One region of the Bacillus sp. BSL6 genome, then DNA from elsewhere that is predicted to be linked to it. Evidence: riboswitches for the same ligand, from Rfam matches in the RefSeq annotation. Region 1 holds a riboswitch; the other holds the start of a gene.

Region 1 (7,998 bases):
GAATTACTTCTGTTCGTGAAAAAATGGGGGATAAAATTGTTGGTGTATCTACCCATACAATTGAAGAAGCACGCTGGGCAATTAAAAACGGAGCTGATTATTTAGGAGTTGGCCCAATTTTTCCGACGAGTACGAAAAAGGATACGAAAGCGGTGCAAGGAACGAAAGGTTTAGCTCATTTTAGAGAACAAGGAATTACAATACCGATTGTTGGGATTGGTGGCATTTCAATTGAAAATACAGCTTCGGTTATAGAAGCAGGTGCGGATGGTGTTTCCGTTATCTCTGCGATTAGTTTAGCGGAATCTGCCTATGAAAGTACGAAGAAATTAGTAGAGGAAGTAAGTAGGAGTTTGTAGGAAAAGGGAACTTCACAAAAATAGTAAAGAACAGAATGGACAGATAAAAATATTTAAACAAACGTTTGATTAAAAAAGCACAAACCCTTTAAATTTGTAGGTTTGTGCTTTTTCTTTAAAACATAATTGAAATTAAGAGCATTCCAATTCCGATAGAAGTGAATGTTGCGATTAGGCCTGGAATCATAAAGCTATGATTTAAAACATATTTACCAATGCCAGTTGTGCCAGTACGATCAAAGTTAATGGCAGCAACGATTGTTCCGTAGTTTGGAATGAAGAAATATCCATTTACTGCAGGGAACATCGCGATCAGTAGTGCTGGTGGAATACCGAGTGATAATCCAAGAGGCATTAAAGCACGTACTGTTGCGGCTTGGCTATATAGTAAAATAGATAGAATGAATAATGCGATGGCAAATAGCCATGGCGCACTTGTTACTAGATGCTGAATTGATCCCTGAATCATATTTAAGTTTCCGTTAAAGAAAGTATCTCCCATCCAAGCGATACCGAAAATAGCAACAACTGCTGTTGCCCCCGCTTTAAAGACGTTACCAGACACGATGCTTTCTACATTTGGTTTACAGAAAATAATAATAAGAGCTGCGATCGTTAACATAACCATTTCAATTGTGTTTGGCATGGAAAGACGGGCTAACTTTCCATCAACTATCCATCCTGGACGAAGTGCTTCAAATGAACCGAGAAGTACGACAAGGAAAGTTCCTACTAGGAAAAGGATAACTGATAATTTAGCGCCTTTTACACCAACAAATTCTTTTTTCTCTTCAATCTTAGGAATCATTCCTTCTTTTAATCGTTTTAAGTATTCAGGGTCTTCATTTAATTCTTTCCCCATTTTGCTAGCAACAAATGCAGCTATCATACAAGCGATGAAAGTAGAAGGGATACTTACTTTTAAAATATCTAATAAGGTGATTTTATAGTCAGCTAACATTGCTAAAAGTGCAACTGTTGCAGCTGATATAGGACTAGCTGTAATTGCTTGTTGGGAAGCAATTACGGCAATTGACATTGGTCGTTCTGGTCTAATTCCAGATTCGCGAGAGACTTCTGCGATAACAGGAAGTACAGAATAAGCAACGTGACCAGTTCCTGCACAAAGTGTAAATAAATAAGTAACAATTGGAGCAAAGAATGTAATGCGTTTTGGATTTTTTCGTAATGCTTTCTCAGCCAAATGAACAAGGTAGTCCATTCCTCCAGCGGCTTGGAGTGCACCAGCAGCTGTAATTACTGCTAAAATCATAAGCATGACATCAATAGGAGGAGCTGTAGGTTGTAAGTGGAAGACGAAAACAAGTATTGCCATACCAACGCCACCCATTACTCCTAGACCAACTCCGCCTAGACGTGCGCCAATAAAAATGCAGAGTAGTAATGTAAGAAATTGTAGCCAAAACATGATAAACTACCTCCGAAATTCATTAGTTAAGATATATTTGAATAATTTAATTTAAAAGAAAATTAAAATAAATAATCAAAACAATCCTTGTGTTATATACATTTTTTATTATATAACACAAGAAATGTAACATTCACGTACTTTGTTAAATTATTTCGAAAAAATAATACATCCAAATTTTACATTTGTATCTCTAAATAGGTGGACATTTTAATTTTTATGTTGTAATCTTTGATAGAGAATAATGTAATTCTCATAGAACTCCCATATCGTTCAACTCGTTCAGCGAGAAAGGCAAACTGATGGAAACATTAGGACGCAAAACTACAGGAGCTAAGGCCGAAAGGCTACGCTAGCCAGTTACCGGACGGATAGGGTTGGTCTTGACCAATGCTTTTTCATTGGTCTTTTTTTATTTGCAAACAAATGAGAAACCTTATCAGTTGTTGATAAGGTTTCTATTTTAATAGCTTTCCTTTATATTAAGTTAATTAAGAAAGGTGATGTTGATGAAAAAATATTGGCACAAGCTATCATTTCTTCAAAAGAATGTATTGTTAACTGTGTTAGTTATTTTGACGCTTGTTGGTACTATGGGAGCGTTAAGTTTTAACATGTTTCAAAATAGCATGATGTCTATATTTGAAAGGCATTCTTTTGAAACAGGAGATACGGTATTACATAAATTAGACGAAGAAATAGTGAGAGATGTTACAAAAGACCCAGTGGCACAAAGAGAAAAGAGAGAGAAGTTAACAGAGAAATTAGATGAAGCAACGGAAGAATTGAATAGTGTTGGACAAACGTATATTGTTGGAGCAAAAAAAAATGAAAAAGGTGAGTTACTAATCGTCGACTTGTCTACAGAGTTAGCAAATGTTGTTGAAGTAAGGCCGGGAGAATATTATAAACAACCAGATCTTTGGATGGAAGCATACGATAAGGTAATGAGCACGAAAAAAGCAAACATGACAGTAGTATATGAAGATCTATTAGGAACATGGGTAACGATATTAGAGCCAATTAAAGATGGAGAAGGAAATATTGTGGCGATTGTTGCAGCCGATGTAGATGCTTCTATTGTTCCTATTACAAAGGAAAAATTCATTATACAAGGTTTAATGTTTATTTGTATTTCTGTTTTAATTGCAACTGTTATTCAATTCTTAATTGTACGTAATGCACTTGCTCCATTGCGAGATTTACGTGAAGGATTGCGCAGAGTTGGTGAAGGTGATTTAAATATTAAATTAGAGGAAAGATCAGATGATATTGGTATTATTAATTCTTATTTTAATAATACCATCGAGAAGTTTAAAGGAATTATAGATAAAGTGAAGCAGACAGCAGAACAGGTTTCCTCATCTTCACAAGAATTGTCAGTGAGTACAAAAGAGAATAGTATGGCAGTTCAAGAAATCGTAAGTTCTATGGTTGAGTTAAGAGCTGGCGCTCAATTACAAGAAACTTCAGTACCACAGTATTTAGGTATTGTATATGAAATGGAAGATAAGATGGAAGAGATAAAGAATGCTGCAAAACAAATGGTGAAAGCGTCTGAAGGTATAGAGCATCATTCAGTTAAAGGAAACGGTGTTACTAAACAGGCAATTAATCAAATGAATATAATACAAAATGCAGTACAAGATTTATCTTCTATCATTTATTCTTTGGAAGTAAGATCAAAAGAAATTAGTGATATTGTAACTGTAATTACAAGTATTTCAAATCAAACGAATTCGCTAGCTTTACATGCTACTATTGAAGCTTCACGTGCTGAGGAAACTGAAGAGGGATTTGCTGTTGTTGCTGATGAAGTGCGTAAATTAGCAGAGCAGACGGAAGCATCAGCAAAAGATATAGCAAAATTAATAGGGGAAACACAAGCAGGAACGGAAGAAGCTGTTGTTTCAATGCAAAAAACCTCAAAAGAAGTAGAGTCTGGAATGAAACTTGTTGAAAGTAGTGGTGCTTTCTTTGAAAAAATTTCGAAATCAGCACAAACTGTTACTAATCAAGTTGGAGTTGTTTCTAGCAATTCAAATAATATATTGCAAAATAGCCAAAACATTGTTCGTGTTGTAAATGAACTATCACTTATTACAAATAAGTATGCGAATAGTAGTAGTAATGTTGAAGAAATCATGAAAGAACAGGAAATGTCTGTACAGGATATTGCTGAATTAGCCAGTTCTTTAAGCTGGCTCTCACAGGAGTTACAAGAGTTAATTGGGGAGTTCAAAAGTTAAATGAAATGATTATACATGCTTTTGTTTGTTCAATAAAATAAATCATGCTACAATGAAAACGAATTAAGGACCGGGGAGCCAATTGGCTGAGAGGATGTAAGCAAACATCGACCCTCAACCTGATCTGGATAATGCCAGCGTAGGGAGTTACTTAAAGTGATGTAGCATATGTTATTCTATAATAACTTGCATACAAGGCTTTCCTACGTAGTAGGAAAGCCTTTTCTTGTTTTAAAATTTAATTTCATAAGGGGGATTTTATTATGTCACAACAAGTTACAATGTCATTTTCAGTAGTACCACAAGCAAAAACAAAAGATGTATATTCTGTTGTTGATAAGGCAATTGAAGTTGTGCAACAATCGGGAGTTCGTTATGAAGTAGGGGCAATGGAAACAACGCTGGAAGGAGAATTAGATGTACTTCTTGATGTCGTTAAACGTGCGCAACAAGCTTGTGTGGATGCTGGAGCTGAAGAAGTGATTACTTCTATTAAAATCCACTATCGTCCAAGCACTGGTGTAACGATAGATGAAAAAGTTTGGAAGTACCGTGATGAATATGCAAAACCAGAAGCAATCTAAAATAATTACAACAATTTGGCTTATCCTTCTCATTGCGATATGGGAAGGATCTGTTTCATTATTTAAAATTGAACCGTGGATTTTACCGAAGCCTTCTGCCATTGTTCAAGAATTAATTGGAATGAAAGATTTACTATTACCGAATACGATGCAAACACTGCAAGAGGTTATAATTGGACTGTTCTTTGCGATTTTAATTGGGACAAGCATTGCAATTCTTATGGACGTTATCCCTTTATTTCGTATTTTAATAAACCCGTTGCTTGTTATTTCGCAAACGATTCCAATTGTGGTACTTGCACCGTTATTTATTATTTGGTTTGGATATGGAATGCTACCGAAAGTAATGGTAGTCATACTCGTTTGTTTCTTTCCAATTGCGCTTAGCATTTTAGAAGGTTTTCAAACGGTAGATAAAAATATGTTGAAGTTGTTGCAAACGATGAAGGCAACAAAATGGCAAATTTACCAGAAAGTAAAGTTTCCAGCAGTGCTTCCATACTTTTTCTCCGGCTTAAAAATTGCAGTTACATATAGTGTAATGGGAGCGATTATTGGAGAATGGCTTGGTGCCAGTGAAGGATTAGGAGTTATGCTTACAAGGGCTACGAAATCCTTTTTAACAGCCCGAGTATTTGGTGTTGCAGCAATTATTGTAATGGTGACATTATGTCTGTATTTTATCGTGGAGTTTATGGCAAGAATAACAGCACCATGGATATATAGAAAGGACGGCAGAAAATGAAAAAAGGTTTAAAAGTTATGTTGGCTGCCTTAGTAGCAGTAGGTGTAGCTGGATGTAATACGGCAAAGAAAGAAGAAAGTGCAACTAAAGATCAAAAAGTAAAAGTCGTATTAGATTGGTTTCCGAATACGAATCATACTGGCTTATATGTAGCACAAGCGAAAGATTATTATAAAAAGCAAGGCTTAGATGTAGAAATCATTCAGCCTGGTGATAATGTGACGGCGGAGCAAATGATAGCTTCAGGAAAAGCTGACTTCGCAATAAGCGCACAAGAAAATGTAACGTTGGCTCGTGTGGAAGGTATTCCTGTTGTATCTGTAGGGGCGATTATTCAGCATAACACTTCAGCTTTTGCATCGCTTAAGAAAGATAATATGACGTCACCGAAAGATTTTGAAGGGAAACGTTACGGTGGCTGGGGAGGACCAGCGGAAGAAGCGACATTAAAGACTATTATGGATAAGCACCAAGCTGATTTTAATAAAGTTGAAAAAATCATTTTAGGACAAACAGATTTCTTTAAATCAATTGGTCGTGATGCAGATTTTGAATGGATTTATTATGGATGGGATGGAATTGAAGCGAAGCGCCAAGGAAAAGAGTTAAATACGATTATGGTGAAAGACTTAGATCCAGCGCTTGATTTCTATAGTCCTGTTATGATTACGAGTGAAAAACATACGAAGCAAGATAAAGACTTTGTGAAAAAGTTTATGAGTGCAACGACAGAGGGTTATAATTTTGCAATTAAAGAACCGAAAGAAGCTGCCGATATTTTAATTAAAGCTGTTCCAGATGTAAATAAAGATTTAGTACAAGAAAGTCAAAAATGGCTAAGTACGAAGTATCAAGATGATGCAAAAGCGTGGGGAGTACAGAAGGAAGAAGTTTGGACGAATTACATGAATTTCTTATATGATAACAAAGTTATTAAGAAGAAAATTGATGTGAAAGATGCCTTTACAAATGAGTTCCTTCCAAGTGAAAAATGAGTGGATTACAAATAAAAGATATTGTGAAATCTTTCGATGGCAAGAATGTATTAGCAAATATTAGTGCTTCTATAAGAGAGGGAGAGTTCGTTTCCTTTGTAGGACCGAGTGGTTGTGGGAAAAGCACACTATTAAATATGATCGCAAATATTGAAAATCCAACAAGTGGAAGTGTAACGTATAACGATAAGCAAATGCAAGAGCAAGATGTTGTAAGTTATATGCCGCAACAGGACTTATTACTACCGTGGCGATCGGCTTTACAAAATATCGTTCTTCCGTTAGAAATTGAAGGGAAGCCGAAAAAACAAAGGCTGACAGAAGGAATGGAAGCATTAAAGCAGTTTGAATTAGATGAATATGCAGACCATTATCCAGATGAATTGTCTGGAGGGATGCGTCAAAGAATTAGTTTTCTGCGCACATATTTATGTGAAAAGCCAATTATGCTACTTGATGAGCCTTTTGGTAAATTAGATGCTTTTACAAAAATGGAAGTACATAGCTGGCTTTTAAACTCTTGGCATCAAGAGAAGCAAACAATCGTTATGGTTACACACGACTTAGATGAGGCAATCTTGCTTTCGGATCGCGTATTTATTTTATCTCAAAGACCAGCATCAATAGTTGGTGAGGTACAAGTGAAATTACCTAGGCCGAGAACGATGGATATGTTAACATCACTTGAGTTAAAGAAGGATAAGGAAGAAATTTTGAGAGTATTAGCTCCTTATATGAAAAAATAGAAAAAGCCTTTTAACAGTTTTTTGTATAATTACTGTTAAGAGGCTTTTTTTTTATAGGGGGAGAAGGAACAAAAGGAAAAGTAGAGAATAGAATATAACAGAGTAGTTTATACTCTTAATATAACAAATGTTAAAGGAGTGAAAGGATAAAATGACTTTATCAACTGTTCTTCAAATGGTTTTAGCTTGATATGGGAGAAGTCTGCCCATTTTTATCGATTAAGCTAAATTGAAGACAGCAGGTAAAGAACCTTAATCCTTTCTTACGATAATATGTAATGGGTAAGGTGTATTCACCTTACCCATTTTTTATATGCACAATTAAATAAGGCTTTATACTGTTGCTCTCTCTATTTAGCTTATGAATCATAAGCAAAGGAGAGAAAATAATGAGTATATTAACGGTAGAAAATGTAAGTCATTCGTATGGTGAGAAAACCATTTTATATAATGCATGTTTTCGAATATTGAAGGGTGAGCATGTTGGGTTAGTAGGGGGAAATGGAATCGGAAAATCAACATTGTTAAAGATTTTAACAGGAGAACTTATACATGATGATGGGAACATTGAATGGTTTCCGCATGTGAAGGTAGGTTTCTTGCAGCAGCATATGGATTTACAAGAAGGGATGACAATTGAGGGATACTTGCAAAGTGCATTTGCTGATTTGTATGCGATTGAATACGAAATGTTAAAAATTGCTGAACAAATGAATGGAGCAGGAGAAGTAGAAAAACTGTTAGTAAAGTATGGAGAATTACAAACTATATTGGAAAGCTCTAATTTTTATCACATTCATACAGAAGTTGAAGAAGTAGCAATCGGTTTAGGTTTATTTGAAATAGGTTTGAAAAAGGATGTATCGAAGTTAAGTGGGGGACAGCGAACAA
Region 2 (7,998 bases), on a different contig from region 1:
TCGGAACTATTTCTTTCCTCCCTCTTTCTTGCTGATTTTGCGAGAGAACAAGGTTCAGAAGATGCATATAGAATTTATAGAAGAAACGCGATTATCCTTGGTCCTGCAACGCTCGTTACGGCGATTATTGCCCTCGTTGTAATGGATCCGGAAACACACTGGCTTATGCAAGGGCTAATAAAGCAATTCACATGGTTTACAGTTTCTATCGTTTTATTCATTATCGGATACTCTTCTCTTTGGTGGACAAACAAGAAGTATGACACACTAGGATACCCTCGCATTGCCGTTTTAGCAGTCGTCGCTCAATATGCATTTGCAAGTTATGCTTACGGCGTTGCGCATTTACCGTATATTATTTATCCTGATGTAACTGTATTTACAAGCTTTACAACGGTCGAAACATTCTATGCATTGCTTATTCTATATGCAATTGGGATTGCAATTTTATTACCAGGATTTATTTTCTTCTGGAATTTATTCTTGAAGGATCGAACTTTTTTGAAGGAAAAATAATATTGTAGGGCCTGTTCCAAAAGGTATTTTGGGATGGGCTCCTTTTGTCATGTTTTGTCGATAAGTCGATATAATTTAAAAATCGCTGATATATTTTGAGTTGCGCTGATATATTCCAATAATCGCTGATATATTTTGAGTTGCGCCGATATATCTCAATAATCGCCCATATAAATTTCATTTACTATCTTACTGCCCTTCTAATTTATAGACTCCTCTCACAATAGTTATTTCACTATTCGTGACACATGTCCTTTCGCTTGAAAAACACATATTCACCTTATTCCATTATATGTCTAGTTCTTCCTATTTTCCGCTGAATATACTACCAATACAAACCTTAAGACAAGCTACATTACTTTAAGGAAAAGTAGAAAGGTAGGTAAAATATGAGCATTGAAATATGGATTACTATTATTGTATTCTTCTTAACAATGATTGTTATCTTTTGGCGACCTCGTGGTTTAAATGAGGCGTGGCCGGCAGCAATTGGCGCTGGCATTATCCTGATTACTGGACTTGTATCAAAACCAGACGTCATGGACATTATTAGTAAAATTGGCGGTGCCTCCATAACAATATTAGCGACCATCGTTATGGCGGTTATATTAGAAAGCTTCGGATTCTTCCACTGGTCCGCAGCGAAACTTGCAAACTTAGCAAAAGGCTCCGGGCGCCGCTTATACTGGTATATTCAATTATTATGTTTTCTTATGACTCTTTTATTTAATAACGACGGTAGTATTTTAATTACAACGCCAATCTTAATTCTTCTCCTAAAAAATCTTCAATTAAAACCGCATCAACAAATCCCTTATTTATTAAGCGGTGCTTTAATCGCTACTGCATCTAGTGCACCAATTGGTGTAAGTAATATCGTAAACTTAATCGCATTAAATATCGTGAATATGACTCTTTATATGCATACTGCTATGATGTTTGTACCTGCAACATTAGGACTATTGTTTATGTCATGGCTTATGTATACGGTTTTGAAGAAAAAACTTCCGAAAAAATTGCCTGTTTCTTCATATGATATTGAAGAAATATTCTTCACGAAAAACTTTCATCCGTTAAAAGGAAAAAATTCAGTTGATACGAAACAAAAACGGACAAGGTTCATGCTAAAAGTATTAGGCTTCGTCTTCCTTATGCGCTGTCTTCTATTCGTTGCATCCTTCTTATCCATCCCAATCGAGATTGTTGCCGTACTCGGTTCACTCGTTCTTCTCATTTGGAGATGGTACTACTTACGAACGAACCCTGTCGACATTTTGAAAAAGACACCTTGGCACATTTTGATTTTTGCTTTCTCTATGTATGTCATTATTTACGGGCTCCACAACGCAGGATTAACAGCAGCGCTTGTCCAATGGCTTGAACCAGTTGTAAGTCAACATCTGCTTTATGCTAGCTTTGCAATGGGTGGACTCGTTTCTCTCCTCTCCAATGTCTTCAATAATCACCCTGCACTTATGATTGGTACCATTACGTTAACAGAAATGGGATTAGATCCAGTCACATTAAAAACTATCTATCTCGCAAATATCATTGGTAGTGACATCGGTTCACTATTATTACCAATCGGTACGCTAGCTTCTCTCATTTGGATGTATATCCTGAAACAAAACAAAATTAAAGTAAAATGGAAAGACTATTTAAGTGTATCCCTTATCGTTATTCCACTCACAACAGTCGTTACATTATTCCTCTTATTCTATTGGGTACATCTCTTCTTCGCCTTATAAAGTGAAACTTTAATCAGTGGGGGTTTTGTACATCCACCACTGATTATCAGCCCTAACCAATCGGGCTTTTACGGGCAGTTGCCCCCCACCTAACTTCTTTGCTTCCGCTGAATTTTGAGGTGGGGGTCTTACTGCCCACAAATAGCGGGATAAACAACAGAAGCCCACTTTGCTACCGTCTTAGCAAAGCGGGCTTCTTCTATATTTAAGTTAGGTACTACAGTGTGATCAATCAAGTAAAGAGGTGTAACGTGTTATTGGTATAAATGACTACCAGTTTCTTTAAATTCTTTCGCTTTCTCTTTCATTCCTTTTTCAATTGCTTCTGTCGTTTCTAAATCATTTTCTTTTGCGTATTCACGAATATCATGTGAAATTCTCATACTACAAAACTTCGGTCCACACATGGAACAGAAATGAGCCGTTTTCGCACCTTCTGCTGGCAACGTTTCATCGTGATACTCCATCGCGCGTTCAGGATCTAAAGATAAATTAAATTGATCGCGCCAACGGAATTCAAAACGAGCTTTTGAAAGTGCATCATCACGCTGATGAGCCGTTTTGTGCCCTTTCGCTAGATCAGCTGCATGCGCAGCGATTTTGTACGTAATAACACCTTCGCGTACATCATCTTTATTCGGTAAACCTAAATGTTCTTTCGGCGTTACATAACAAAGCATCGCCGTTCCAAACCAGCCAATCATCGCAGCTCCAATTGCGGATGTAATATGGTCATAACCTGGTGCAATATCTGTCGTTAACGGTCCAAGTGTATAGAATGGTGCGCCCTGGCAAATATCAAGCTCTTTCTCCATATTTTCTTTAATTAAATGCATCGGTACATGCCCAGGCCCTTCAATCATAACTTGCACATCATGTTTCCAAGCAATCTTCGTTAATTCACCAAGTGTTTCAAGCTCAGAGAACTGCGCTTCGTCATTTGCATCTGCAATCGAACCTGGACGTAATCCATCTCCAAGAGAGAACGAAACATCATACTGCTTCATAATTTCACAAATCTCTTCAAAATGAGTGTATAGGAAGTTTTCTTTATGATGGTATAAACACCACTGCGCCATAATTGAACCACCGCGCGAAACGATACCTGTCGTACGCTTTGCAGTAATCGGAATGTAACGAAGTAATACGCCAGCGTGAATTGTAAAGTAATCTACGCCTTGCTCCGCTTGCTCAATTAACGTATCACGATACACTTCCCACGTTAAATCTTCTGCAATTCCGTTTACTTTTTCAAGAGCTTGATAGATCGGTACAGTTCCAACTGGTACAGGCGCATTACGAATAATCCACTCGCGCGTCGTATGAATGTTTTTACCTGTAGATAAATCCATAATCGTATCTGCACCCCAGCGAGTAGCCCATGTCATCTTCTCTACTTCTTCCGCGATAGAAGAAGATACAGCAGAGTTTCCGATATTTGCATTCACCTTCACGTGGAAATTACGTCCAATAATCATCGGCTCTGCTTCCGGATGGTTAATATTTGCTGGTAAAATAGCGCGACCTTCCGCAATTTCCTTACGAACAAACTCCGGGTCTACTCCTTCACGAATCGCAACATATTCCATCTCAGACGTAATGATGCCATTACGTGCATAATGCATTTGCGTAACATTTGCACCTTGCTTCGCTCTAAGCGGTTTGCGATCCATTTGCGGGAAAACAGGTGTATGTTTCGAAGCCACCTTCACACCGTCATCCTCTGGTTTTACTTCGCGTCCTTCGTATGCCTCTACATCTCCGCGCTCTAGGATCCAAGAGTGGCGCGGCGCCTGCAACCCCTTCTCTAACTCGACTTTATACGCAGGATCTGTGTAAGGACCGCTTGTATCATACACACGAATTGGCGGATTCGGGACGCCATTTGTATCGCTTTGTTCAATCTCACGCATCGGTACTTTCATACCTTCTCGTGGTCCATCCACATACACTTTCTTACTTCCTGGTAAACTCGATTTCAATTCAATTTGCTCAGCTGAAACAGACTGTTTCATAACCTTTGTTGCCCCCCTGTACGTGACAAGGACGAGATATGGCCAGCGTATGCCAAAATAAAAAGAGCCAGGTCCATAAAAAAATAAGGACCTGGCTCATAAAGACATCATTATGTAAAGCCGTTAACTTCCCTACGCTGGTACGAGCCAGATCAGGTCCAAAGGGTTAAGAAGTTCACGCGCTTCTCTCTCAGCCTACGCATACGTTAGGCACCCCTAGTTTATCACTGATTTAATTTTCAATACTTTCTCATCATACACGATAATCTGAAAAATGCAAAGTTTATTTCTCTCGCTCTTTACGGAATCATCCAAGTTAAATAATAGGCCTGAACATAAGTCATAATCCCCACAATTATTACGAAGAACAAACTATGCTTCACTGTAAACCGGAATAAATCTGATTCTTTTCCAGCAAGTCCAACTGCTGCACAAGCAATGGCAATTGATTGCGGAGAAATCATTTTTCCGGTTACACCGCCCGTTGTATTCGCTGCAACGAGAAGTACTTCAGATACACCGACTTGCTGCGCTGTAATTGCTTGTAAATTTGAAAATAATGCATTCGCTGACGTATCAGATCCTGTTAAGAATACACCGATCCATCCTAAGAATGGTGAGAAGAACGGGAATAGTCCGCCAGTTCCTGCTAGTGCTAATGCTAGTGTAGAAGATAGCCCAGAATAGTTTGCAATAAATGCAAATCCTAATACAAATCCAATAGATAGAATTGGCATTTTTAATTCACTTAAAGTTTCTTTAAATGTTACCACTGCATCATTTACACTCATTTTCAAAATAAACATGGAAATGAGACAAGCAATTAAAATTGCTGTTCCCGTTGCTGATAATACATCGAACTTCAAAATTGCCTCGTAAGGCGTCGCTTTATTTACAATAGGCTCTGCTTTCATTACTAAATTGTGCAAGCCTGGAATTTCAAACTTAAATACAAGACTTTCTAACGCGCCTCCTGGAGCAAATAATGCTTTAAAGAAACTTTGACTCCAAATGACTACCATAACCGTTAATACGATAAATGGAGACCATGCCTTTACTACTTTTCCTAACGTTAATTTCGGCATCGATGCCGCTGTTGTTGCAGCTGCTTCTCTATTTGCTTGCCCAGATTGATAAATTTCTTTCGGTTGCCATACTTTTAAGAACAGCGCTAAACTAACTAAACTTACAAGTGCCGACGTAATATCCGGAAGTTCTGGCCCTAAGAATGTCGCTGTAATGAACTGCGTAATGGCAAACGAACTACCCGCTACAAGTAAAGCAGGCCATGTTTGTCTTACCCCTTTTAATCCGTCCATTAAAAATACGATAAAGAACGGAACAAATAATGATAAAAACGGTAATTGATGTCCAGCCATTTGTCCAATTTTATGTGGATCAATACCTGTTACTTGTCCAGCAACTGTAATTGGAATTCCCATCGCTCCAAAAGCGACTGGTGCTGTATTTGCAATTAAACAAAGACCCGCTGCATATAAAGGATTTAACCCAAGACCCGCAAGAAGTGCTGCCGTAATCGCGACTGGTGCACCAAATCCTGCTGCCCCTTCTAAAAATGCTCCGAATGAAAAACCGATTAAAATAACGAGTAAACGATGGTCATTCGTAATGGACAATACAGATGCACGAATTACATCGAATTGACCTGTTTTCACAGAAATTTTATATAAAAATACCGACATAATGATAATCCAAGCAATTGGCCATAATCCGTATAAGAAACCATATCCGGTCGCTGCCATTGCCATCGTGAACGGCATCTTATAAGCGAATAACGCCACTAAAATTGTCAGTACAACTGTAATAAATCCTGCCACATACCCCTTCATGCGGAAAACTGCTAAAGCTAAGAAAAAAAAGATAATCGGAATAAGTGCGACCGCTGCCGAAATCCAAATGTTTCCGAACGGATCATAAACTTGTGTCCATGTGTTCATTATTCTCTCCCCCTAAAGAATCCCCTTTTAAATAGAATAACCTCATCAATAGACTATCAGGTCATCATACCTTTAAGTCTAAAAATAAAAAAACGTTTAAGAAAACGTTTTCAATAACTTTCATTTATACTGTACCATAACAATTTCCATTTAAAAAGATTTTTTTGAAAATTTTATCATTTAACGAAAAAATCTTACAAAATCGTCACGTTCTTGTAATGTTCATCGATAGCAAGCTCGCTACCTTTCCTGCATAATAAAGGTATAACAACGGATATTATTTATGAGGTGATATATATGAACGGAAACAAAATATTAGCAGCTTTATCATACTTTAGTGTATTATTTGCCCCTATCTTATTCCCGATTATTGTGTGGATTGTGGGAGACGCGGAAACGAAACCACATGCAAAACGTGCTCTATGGACACACATTATCCCAAGTATTGCTACATTCATTGGCATGATTATTTTAGGAGTTATGGGTCTTGGATCTGATCAACCGGATGTAACACTGGGCATCGGTACAATGATTGTCTTATGTATTTGCGGAATCATTAGCTTATACTACTTCATTTGGAACATCGTGAAAGGTATAAAAGTACTGAAAGCTTAATTTTAAACAAACGTTTGATTAATAAGAAAAAACCGTCCCAAAATACTTTTTGGGACGGTTTTTTTTATCTTCTGCGTTTCTTCTTTTTTCTCATCATTTTCTTGCGTCGCGTATTCACTTTATCCGCTATAATGTGAAGCGTGCTTGCCACAACAATTCCCATTACGAACGTTACAATTTCAACCTCATGTTCCTTCGCCATTTCTATTAAATTCCCGTCAAGCGCGATTACATTTAATAGGAATAAAAACGGAGAAAACACAATTAACATGTATGCAATACGAATCACATCACCAAGTATAATTGTGTGTGTAAAGAAGGAGCGATGCGGCATCACCTTCTTATACGGATACCAAAATATACGTAGGAATCCCCATTTATTATACGCATTACTATACGTATCTAAATCCGGTGTTAAAAATGTAGTACCTACTAAAAAGCCAATTGCAAAAGTTAATAAAAAATCAAAATTTGTTAGTCCATACGAAAAGAGCATAAACAAAACAACCGGAAGGGATATTAAGTTTATTTTCGTATGCGTTCTTCCTGATGGCATAATGCACTTCCTCGCTTACGTTCGCCCTGTCACCATGTGACAGTTCTTACCTATTGATCTAATTTCTGATCGATAAAGGATGTGTCTATATCCGAACCAAACCATTCTGCCAACTTCACTCGCGCCTTATCTTTTACAGCATCATCGACGTATAGCGACGCTTGTAATAATGCAGCCATTAACGCCCCTAAATCATCCGTATAACCAATTCCAGCAACGAAATCTGGAATCGCATCAATCGGTGCAATAAAATAAGCAAGTGCTCCAATTACAATAATTTTCACTCGTTTTGGAACATCTGGTTTCTGCAAAACGTAAAACAACAGTAAACTTGCATAAATAACTGACTGCCCTGCCTGCTTTGCGACATGTTTTACTTTCTTCCAAAATGCTTCAACTGAAAATTTTTGCTCCATGTAAAGGCCTCCCTATTTTTTAAAAGAAATAAGCTACAATATGTTTTCAGTAAAAGTTCATCAAAATTACACATAATCTATCAATGAACTTTCATTGTAACAAACAAACCCGAAAAGAACAAGTGTTCGTTAATTTTTACATATTTCCCTTCATATAATAGGTTTCTAGATAAC

The links. A riboswitch is a leader RNA that binds a small molecule or an ion and turns the genes downstream of it on or off. The one in region 1 is predicted to bind thiamine pyrophosphate.
Region 2: another riboswitch for thiamine pyrophosphate. It lies ahead of thiC (phosphomethylpyrimidine synthase ThiC); the one in region 1 lies ahead of RCJ96_RS21430 (MTH1187 family thiamine-binding protein).

The regions. Positions count from the first base shown of each region.
Region 1 is NZ_JAVGCW010000007.1:93,016-101,013, reverse strand. Features, by position in the region: gene thiE (thiamine phosphate synthase) at 1-359, shown strand, start outside; gene RCJ96_RS21440 (anaerobic C4-dicarboxylate transporter family protein) at 475-1,788, opposite strand; cyclic di-GMP riboswitch class I at 2,072-2,156, shown strand; gene RCJ96_RS21435 (methyl-accepting chemotaxis protein) at 2,298-4,037, shown strand; TPP riboswitch at 4,099-4,200, shown strand; gene RCJ96_RS21430 (MTH1187 family thiamine-binding protein) at 4,301-4,621, shown strand; gene RCJ96_RS21425 (ABC transporter permease) at 4,593-5,366, shown strand; gene RCJ96_RS21420 (ABC transporter substrate-binding protein) at 5,363-6,361, shown strand; gene RCJ96_RS21415 (ABC transporter ATP-binding protein) at 6,358-7,107, shown strand; gene RCJ96_RS21410 (ABC-F family ATP-binding cassette domain-containing protein) at 7,497-7,998, shown strand, end outside.
Region 2 is NZ_JAVGCW010000006.1:95,786-103,783, forward strand. Features, by position in the region: gene RCJ96_RS19575 (cytochrome d ubiquinol oxidase subunit II) at 1-516, shown strand, start outside; gene RCJ96_RS19580 (arsenic transporter) at 906-2,264, shown strand; gene thiC (phosphomethylpyrimidine synthase ThiC) at 2,519-4,279, opposite strand; TPP riboswitch at 4,392-4,507, opposite strand; gene lldP (L-lactate permease) at 4,579-6,237, opposite strand; gene RCJ96_RS19595 (DUF4870 domain-containing protein) at 6,535-6,852, shown strand; gene RCJ96_RS19600 (metal-binding protein) at 6,917-7,408, opposite strand; gene RCJ96_RS19605 (YkvA family protein) at 7,459-7,824, opposite strand.